Regions from separate parts of the Pseudoalteromonas sp. SG45-2 genome, predicted to be linked through region 2. Evidence: predicted binding sites of a transcription regulator. Region 2 holds the regulator's gene; each other region holds the start of a gene.

Region 1 (3,290 bases), on a different contig from region 2:
CGCTCAAACGCGGCATCGTCTTGACGATTACCTACTAGGCGTAAGTACGACAACGCATCTTTAATTTCTTGTCGTTCGAAGAATCGCATACCCCCATAAATACGGTATTTTAAGCCTTCTTGCAGCATGGCCTCCTCGAGTACACGAGATTGCGCGTTACTACGGTATAAAATTGCGGCATCTTGTAGGGCATTACCTGCATTTAACCAGCTTCGTAGTTTGCTACTTACAAAGCGTGCTTCGTCTAACTCATTAAATGCCGCATAAATAGAAATTGGCTCGCCATCGTTACCGTCGGTCCATAAGCTTTTACCCATACGCTCTGAGTTATTTTGAATTAATGCATTAGACGCTTTCAAAATAGTTGCTGTTGAACGGTAGTTTTGTTCAAGACGAATGGTTTCTGCGCTAAAGTCAGTTAAAAATCGTTTAATATTTTCGATTTTAGCACCGCGCCAACCGTAAATACTTTGGTCATCGTCGCCTACAATCATGATACTGCTTGTATCGCCTGCAAGTAACTTTAACCAAGCATATTGAATGGTATTTGTATCTTGGAACTCGTCTACGAGCATATGTGCAAAGCGTTGCTGATAATGACGCAGTAACGTTGGGTTATTTTTTAACACTTCGTAGCTGCGTAGTAATATTTCGGCAAAATCTACTAGGCCTGCTCTATCACAGGCCTCTTGGTAGGCGGCGTAAACACGCAGCATCATTTGCTCGTTAATATCGTATGCTTGAATATCTTTAGGGCGAAGTGCTTCATCTTTTTTAGCGCTGATGTACCAGCCAAATTGTTTGGCGGGCCATTTTTTATCATCGATATTCATCGATTTTAATAAGCGCTTGATCATCCGAAGTTGATCGTCAGAGTCTAAAATTTGAAAGGCTTCTGGTAAGTTAGCTTCACGGTGATGAGCACGTAAAATACGATGCGACAAACCATGGAACGTACCAATCCACATACCACCTACAGGGGCTTTTAGTGTTTCTTCAACGCGGCTGCGCATTTCTTTAGCCGCTTTATTAGTAAAGGTTACGGCAAAAATACTGTAAGCAGATGCTTGCTCAACTTGCATAAGCCACGCAATACGATGAACTAACACTCGTGTTTTACCAGACCCAGCACCTGCTAATACCAGCATGTTTTGTAGTGGGGCTGCAACGGCATCGCGTTGTTTGTCATTTAAGCCATCGAGTAATTGTGAAACGTCCATCGTTACGCCTTTTTAATCAATATTGTGGGCAGTATAACAGGTGTTTTTGTTAGGCTAAATAAAATACTGTTTTTATAAACAGCTATTTATAAAATAGCCTTAAAAACGAGTAACTTGATAATTTTTTGAACAAACAAAAAAGCGTAAACGCACAATAAAAATTGCTAATTTGACCTAAAGTTAGCAAAATTTACTAACTCTCTAAATCTAGACTAATTTAACTATTTGATTTGTAAGCTTTAATAAATTGGCATAGAGTGTGTAAGTAAATAATTATAAAATCAAATAAATACAGAGGTTAGTATGGCAGATCAAGGTTCTGGCGGTAACGTAATCGCAGCATTATGTAATATATTTTTTCCTGGTTTAGGGCAGTTAGTGCAAGGGCGTATTTTAGCGGCTATATTTTTTGCACTCGCTATTATAATAAGTTACGCACTAATTTATGTGCTTGTAGGTTTTGTACTAGTGCCTATTATTTACTTATGGTCGATTATTGACGCAGCGCGTTATAGATCGCGAAGTTAACTGCTTTAAAGTTGAATAAAATAGCGCCCTTGTGGCGCTATTTTACTTTATATGTCCTGTGGTTTGCGGGCGTTTACGTATATAATTACGCAATTAAAGATTTACAGGCAAATCCTATGGAATATCAATTTATTCGCGACCCTATTAGTGGGCTACGTATTAAAATAAGTAGTGAACACGCTACTATTGGTCGCTGGCTAAACGAAGAAATAGGCAAAGACAAAGTAGCTATGGTTCAAGCGCTTATTGCATCGGTGAGTTCAAGCTATGAGCCGCTAACGCTAAAAGGCCAAGAAATAGATTTAATATTAACCAAAGACGAAGCACTATTTGAAGCCCATGCGCTTCATCAAGACTGTGAAGACCTAATAGCGTATCAAGATGACGATTTAGCGCTTGAAGAAAATGGTTTAAGTAGTGGTTGTGGCTTTGAAGATTTCATTGATTTAATTGATTCATGGGCTGAATTTAGCGGCTCAAAGTAAACTACATATTAAGATAGTGCTGATGCGTTAAGCTTCCTTTATCGGTACTATTACACTAATCAAAAACGACAGGAATGAATATGTCTGCCAATTTAAACAAGCTAGTAGTTATGCTAGAAATGCAAAACGCCATGAACACTAAAGTACATGAGCAATGGTTTACTCAAGGATTCGAATGGTACCGCGCTATTTGGGTTGAGTGCGCTGAAATGCTGGATCATCATGGTTGGAAATGGTGGAAAAAACAAACACCAGATACTGAACAAGTTATTTTAGAGTTGGTTGATATTTTTCATTTTGGTCTATCGCTTAGAATTGACGGCAAAACTAGCTACGAAGACTTAGCAAAGCAACTTGAAGCTGAGCTTAGTAATGCTCAACAAGCGGATGACTTTAAACAAACGCTAGAAATATTAGCGGCTTCCGCCGTTGCAGATAAAACGTTTAATGCCGCTGCCTTTGCCGGCTGTATGGCGCAAATGGGTATGGATATTGATGATTTATATCGCGGCTACGTAGGTAAAAACACTTTAAACTTTTTCCGTCAAGATCATGGCTACAAAGACGGTAGCTACATTAAAGAGTGGAACGGGCAAGAAGATAACGAGCATTTAGTTGAAGTAGTTAAAAGCCTTGATACAGAACATGCAGATTTTGCAAAGTTAGTGTACCAAGGCCTTGAAGCGCGTTACCCAAAAATCTAGCCCACGTAAACTGAGTTAAATAATCTTACGATAGTCGGTAACACTCAGGTAATCGGCTATTTCGTTATGTGGTTGTTGGCTATCAGGGTTAGCAACTGCAAGTAAGTGCTCGATGCCGTATTCTCGTGCGGCATTTAATACCGGCACACTGTCATCTACAAACAAAGTGCGCTGCTTATTAAACCCTAAGTCTTTTTGTACTTGGTGCCACAAACTTTGCTGCTCTTTACTTACTCCATATTCATGAGTAGACACTACACCATCTAGGTAGTTATCAATCGCTGTATGCTCAAATTTCAGCATGACACTCTCAGGGTGGGCGTTGGTAAGTAAAATTAACTCTTTGCCTGCTT
Region 2 (3,290 bases):
TAAGTAATAACCGCAGCTAATTGCTTTATAGATAACTGCTTGGCAAAAGCTTGCATTGCCGTACCGGGTCGTCCATGGATAACTACATCAATGTGATCTTTTATATCGCCAAGCACTATCGGGCTGCCTTTAAGTGCAGGAAATACGCCCGGTAACCCCATGCCAGTAGGTTGATGACATGCAGCACAATTAGCCATATATACTTGTTCGCCTAAAGTCATTAATTCTTCTTTTGGGAGGGTTTTATCAAGTAATGCGGCATCTGCTAATGCTGCTTTTTGTTTAGCCTGCTTTGCATCTGTAAGCCATGTTTTAAAATCAGCCTCAGATTTAGCGACCACCACAACGGGCATAAAGCCATGGTCTTTACCACACAACTCAGCACATTGGCCTCGGTAAGTACCTTCTTCGTTTATGTTCGTCCATGTTTCGTTTATAAAGCCGGGGTTCGCATCTTTTTTAACTGCAAAATCAGGTACCCACCAAGAGTGAATAACATCGTCAGAAGTCATTAAAAATCGTACTTTTTGATTTATTGGCAGTACAAGAGGCTTATCAACCTCAAGTAAGTAGTTAGGATTTTTATCTGCAAGATTCGCGATTTCATCTTGCGGGGTAGATAAAATAGAGTAGAACTCTACATCTTCGCCCATATATTCATAATGCCATTTCCATTGCGAACCCGTAATTTTAATAGTGAGATCAGCTTTGCTGGCATCTTCCATTGCAATTAGGGTTTTAGTGGCTGGTACTGCCATAGCAATTAAAATAACAAACGGAATTGCAGTCCAAAGTATTTCTACTTTAGTGCTTTCGTGAAATTGGGCCGGTACAGCCCCTTTAGATTTACGGTGATGAATAAGTGCCCAAAACATAATTGCGAACACTATCACCCCAATCACACAACATATTATAAATATGGTCATGTGCAGCTGATATACATTATTGCTTATATCGGTTACGCCTTTGCGCATATTGTATTGGCTGTTAGCCAAAACTGGGTGCGAAAAAACACATAATATAAGCCACAAGGTAGAGGTCAGTTTACCCATGTGACGGCTCCTTTGATGCTATTGCGAATGCAAAGCGAAGAGGCATACGGCTTAAACGCCAATTCGTTATTTTTATTTTTTTAGCCAATCTTATTTAATATTGATTGGTTTTGCTGCGCCAACAACGAGTTTGTGTATATTGTGTGTTCTCAAAACTAAAAAGCTGTGAGTTATTATTAGCTCAGCACATTAACAATTAGCTAAAAAACGAACAACAAGCAAGTTTTAGTATAAAAAACAATCAGGTGATATTGAATAATTAATAAAAATCAGTAATCAACTGGGCAACAGGAAGTTCAAAATATGAGCAAAACAAAGGGGTTTAACGCATTCGGAGGGGGGAAATATAAGTGCAAAAAAGTTTACAGCTTAAATAGTCAGTGGGCTGTTTACGCCCTATTTTTTAGTACAAATTTTAAAACAAAAATGCGTACTAATTAGTACGCATTTATAAAACTGCTTGTTTAAAAGCTATTTTTAAAGTCACATCCAATCAGCGTTTCTTATAACGCCAACGGCTAAGCCTTCAATATTAAAAGACTCATTCTCAAGATCTACTTCAATAGAGTCAAAATCGTCGTTTTCAGCATGAAGTAATACTTTACGACCCGCTTTCTCAAGACGTTTTACAGTTACGTCTTCGTCTAGGCGGGCAACAACAACTTGTCCGTTTTCAGCGGTTTGAGTACGATGTACAGCAAGTAAATCACCATCCATAATACCAATATCTTTCATGCTCATACCGTTAACGCGTAGTAAAAAATCTGCAGCCGGTTTAAACATTAATGGATCGATTTTGCAGTGACTTTCAACGTGCTCTTGCGCCAAAATAGGTGAACCAGCAGCAACACGCCCTATAAGCGGTAAACCTAATTGTTCTGGCTCTTCTTCTTCAATTAATTGAATACCACGGCTTGCACCTGGTTTCATTTTAATTGCGCCTTTTTTAGCAAGTGCTTTTAAATGTTCTTCAGCAGCATTGGCACTTTTAAAACCTAATGTTTGCGCTATTTCAGCACGTGTAGGAGGCATACCAGTGTCTTTAATAAAAACTTTAATTAGTTCGAGTATTTGAGCTTGGCGGTTCGTTAATGGTCGCATACAACTGGTTTTCCATACAGTACATTTAACTGTGAGTATATACAGTTAAATAAAAATCGCAAATTTAAATTAAGCCTTAAAATAGCTAAAGTAATTTCACTTGTGTACATTTCAAGGATATAACTAAAGCTAAGTTTATAAATGATTAAAAATGCAAAGGAGACATTATGAGTATTTGGTACCAGCCCATCACCTTAGAGCTGTGCAAGCAGTTAGAACAAGGCATTAATGGCCAAGGAACATTAATGAAAACTATGGGGATAGAAGTCACAGAAATTGGCGATGATTATTTGGTTGCCACAATGCCGGCAATTCCTGAGCATCATAACCCAATGGGCATGGTTCACGGCGGTGCTAACGTTGTACTTGCCGAAACAGTTGCCAGCTATGCCGCTAACTTTGTTGTCGATTTTACTAAATTTTACTGTGTAGGGCAGGAAATTAGCGCAAGTCATTTAAAAGCATCTCGCAACGGCACTTTAACAGCAACGGCTAGAGCGTTTCATATTGGCAAACGTAGTTCAGTATGGGAAATAAAAATTACAAATAGCCGCAATGATCTGTGCTGCGTATCAAAAATGACCGCAGCAGTCGTAGAGCGAAGATAGTTACTTTTCGATTGGGTAAATGGTAATTTCCATACCCGCACCAATCGCAGATATACGCAATAATGTATCTGCATCTAAGGCTTGATTAAAGCACTTAGGAGAAGTCCCTGATTCAAAACCAATATCAAACGTTCTACGTGAACAGCTTAACCATTGCTTTAGCGCATTACGCGAACACGATTCAATAAGCTCACATATATGGTTTATGGCTTTATCAGGTGTGCTCACCTCACCTGTAGCTTCAATACGCGCTAGTTGACGGTATTCGTCTTTGTCATAATGTAAAATCGTCGCGACTTTTTTCAAGTCCGCCACTAGCAAACTAATATCTTGCTTTGATTCAAGCTCAAGATCTACATTTAAAAATTGAATTTCCGACATCGTTTCGTATTTATCCTCTAATAATTTCATTGCAAACTTTAACGTAGTTTTACCGTTATACCAAATCAACTATGCTCTATTAACCACTTTATATGGATATTTCGCAGCTTTTAAGTATTTTTTAGCATTTAAAGCTAGCTGGATATCA
Region 3 (3,290 bases), on a different contig from region 2:
CAAAATCTAGTTGCATAAAAGTAGGCATTATTGATGGTGGCATAGCCATAACACCGTGATATTCAACTAGCCCTAAACTTAGTGCAATGCCAGTCACTAATAAAATACTAATAAGTACACCGCTTTTAAAATCGCGGTATAAAAGCGCTGCAATTACGAAAAAGCTTAATATAGCCAATAATGGGCCTGGGGAAGTAATGTCGCCCAATTGCACTAATGTTGCTGGGCTTGAGACAATAATGCCTGCATTTTTAAGGGCAATTAAGGCTAAAAAAGCACCTATACCTGTTGCGATAGCTCGCTTGAGCACCAGAGGTATGGCATTAATAATCCATTCTCTGACTTTAAATAAGCTTAAAAATAAAAATATACAACCCGACATAAAAACAGCCCCTAATGCGGCTTGCCAGGTATAACCCATTCCTAATACGACGCCATACGTAAAAAAGGCATTTAGTCCCATGCCAGGCGCTAATGCTAATGGATAATTAGCCCACAAACCCATTATAAAACAGCCTATCGCAGCTGCTATACAGGTAGCTACAAATGCAGCCCCTTGGTCCATCCCTGCCTCAGCAAGCATAGCCGGGTTTACAAATACAATGTATACCATAGTGATAAAGGTCGTTAGGCCAGCAACGCATTCGCGTTTAACTGTTGAGTTATTTTCGCTGAGTTTAAATAAGGCTTCAAACATAATAAACTTGTGATAGTAAAAAGTGACGAGATTTTAACATAAAAATTATCTTTTACAGGACATTTTACCTTGCTATATACTAAACTGTTAAAGTAGTTAAAATAATAAATGAACCAATATGCTTAAAACAACACCTTGTGAGCAAGACTTAGAGCAACAGCTAGACAACATTTTAGGTTTTGTTACTCAACCAGAAAGCAGCCCCGCGCCCATTGATAATAAAAAAGATGAGCAAAGTACTATTAATAAAGCCCTATATTATTTAAAAAATAATCAAGCTCCATTGGCTGCAAAATGGATGCGCCTTGCTGCAATGGCAGGAAACCATAGAGCACAGTTTTATTTAGGTTTATTTTTTGTAAAAGGTGAAGGCGTGCCACAAAGTGTATTTCATGCTGTAGCTTGGTTGAGCTTAGCGAGTAGCCAAGGATACGCACCTGCCACTGCAGCGGTTACAGATATACGCAAACATATCGAAACTAAGCGATTTAAAGATGCTCAATGTTATGCAGCAAGTTTGTACGAACAAATCCACCAACTCCAGTTTTCTCATATGATCCCTCGCACGAGTGAAGACACATAAACCAACTAAGTTATAAGTACTGTATACAGTGTTGAAAAATACTGTATATAGTTACAAAGATACTCCTACTCAGTATAAAACCCACAAATTAAAACATTACTAAAAAATTTATTTTTGAAATACCTTCTCAAAAACAAACCTATAACAAGTTGATTAATAAAGAATTATAGATTTAAAAATAAAAAACAATGATCAAAGGCTGAATAACTGTACAAATAAATAGCATAAAATGCTTGCACGAAAGCACTGTATAAACTACTGTATATGAATACTGTATAAAAACCCAGTGAGTGAAATTATGTTACAGCCTATTACCGTAAGAACAGTTAAAAGTTACCAACAAGACGAGCAAAGCGATTGCGTAAATTTGATCCAAATTGAAGATGAAATTTCAGCGACCTTTGAGCTTTTAAAAGTATTACACCAATACAATAGCTCTAATGCATGGACGTTACTAATTGCGCCAGATCATGTACCTAGCAAAGCTTTACTTGACTCATGCTCTATTGATACAAGCAAATTACTTGTTATTAGACAGAAGCACCTAGTAAATTTAGAGTATGTATTAAATTCTGCGTTACATAATGGAAACTTTGCAGCGGTAATTACCTGGACCGATATAGTTAATAACCAACTACTTACAAATCTATCGTTCGATTTAAGTAAAACGAATACAAAACTATACTGTTTTACTAAAAACGCTCAAACAACAGAGATACCACTCGCTCAATAAGCTTGTTAAACTAATGTTTTAGATTCTGTATTATTATTATGACTTCACTCAATACCACATTATGTTTTTGCAGCAGTGGGCACAATTATGCCGATTGCTGCGAGCCGCTTCACTTATCTGTAAAGCAAGCTGACACTCCTGAACAACTTATGCGCTCACGATTCAGCGCTTATGTTATTAAAAATGCAAAATATGTTTATCAAACCTACGCAAAAGAAAAACAAGCTGAGAATCCGGTTAAAGAAATCAATGATTTTGCTAACAGCTGTCGATTTATAAATCTTGATTTAATTGACTCAAGCCATGATGGCGATACTGGAACTGTAGAATTTAAAGCCCAATATTTTTATCAAAACTTATTTTGTGAGCTTCATGAAAAATCGCAGTTTATTAAAGAAAACACTCAATGGCGTTATTTAGATGGCACTATATATCCTGTTGAAGATATTAAAGTAGGCAGAAATGATAACTGCCCATGCGGTAGCAATAAAAAGTACAAAAAATGTCATAGCATGTAATAAATAATCTTATTTAATATTTATCACCTAAAAGGTGTTTTTAAGTGGCAGAGTGATTTATTAGCTAACTAAACTTAAAAACACACTTTGTTACGCCCTTGCATTTTAGACTCATACATTTTTTCATCTGCGATCTGCAACGTGTTTTTGTTATTTACGTATGGTTGTAGGGTTGCACCGCCAATACTAATAGTCACAAAATCATATTCTGAATATTTGTGTAATATTCCTAAATCGGCCACATTCTGTTTAATTTTATCAGCAACACAAATTGCACCTTCAGTGCTTGTATGCGGTAGAACAACTACAAACTCTTCGCCGCCATAACGCGCAACAAAATCGGTTGGCCTTTGCAAACTATTAGTAATAGTTTGTGCTACTAGGTTTAACACCGTATCCCCCTGCACATGACCATAGATATCATTGTATTGCTTAAAATGATCTATATCGATGAGTAATAATGCATAGTCAACTTTTTCTCGTAAGGCGCTTCGTTCCATTTTAGAAAAATGTGCATCAAAATAACGGCGATTGAATACTTTAGTTAAATCATCTAAAAATACTTTTTGATTGAGTAAGTCGTGTTGTAATTTTAACGTTATATGGGCACGAACCCTTCTAAATAGTGTTTCTTTTACAATCGGCTTTTTAATAAAATCAACAGCTCCGGCTTCCCAACACTCTTCTTCTTCGTTTTCAAAGGATGTAACAAAAATAACTGGGATATCCTGTGTTTCAGTATTATTTTTTAATTTTAAA

What was found. The regulator LexA, encoded in region 2, represses DNA repair genes until DNA is damaged. The targets are predictions, from matches to a motif close to TACTGTATNNNNATACAGTA.
Region 1: a site for LexA is predicted at 1,285-1,304, ahead of uvrD (DNA helicase II). Genes of this name have one in related genera too.
Region 3: a site for LexA is predicted at 1,537-1,556, ahead of H5116_RS07155 (SulA-like leucine-rich domain-containing protein). Genes of this name have one in related genera too.

Annotation. Positions count from the first base shown of each region.
Region 1 is NZ_JACJEO010000008.1:4,187-7,476, forward strand. It holds gene uvrD (DNA helicase II) at 1-1,220, opposite strand, end outside; gene H5116_RS07205 (hypothetical protein) at 1,524-1,748, shown strand; gene H5116_RS07210 (YacL family protein) at 1,865-2,233, shown strand; gene H5116_RS07215 (dUTP diphosphatase) at 2,314-2,937, shown strand; gene yrfG (GMP/IMP nucleotidase) at 2,953-3,290, opposite strand, start outside.
Region 2 is NZ_JACJEO010000021.1:74,635-77,924, forward strand. It holds gene coxB (cytochrome c oxidase subunit II) at 1-1,052, opposite strand, end outside; gene lexA (transcriptional repressor LexA) at 1,536-2,153, opposite strand; gene H5116_RS15535 (PaaI family thioesterase) at 2,321-2,761, shown strand; gene H5116_RS15540 (hypothetical protein) at 2,762-3,142, opposite strand.
Region 3 is NZ_JACJEO010000007.1:194,892-198,181, forward strand. It holds gene H5116_RS07145 (NCS2 family permease) at 1-697, opposite strand, end outside; gene H5116_RS07150 (tetratricopeptide repeat protein) at 816-1,280, shown strand; gene H5116_RS07155 (SulA-like leucine-rich domain-containing protein) at 1,579-2,013, shown strand; gene H5116_RS07160 (YchJ family protein) at 2,052-2,531, shown strand; gene H5116_RS07165 (diguanylate cyclase) at 2,606-3,290, opposite strand, start outside.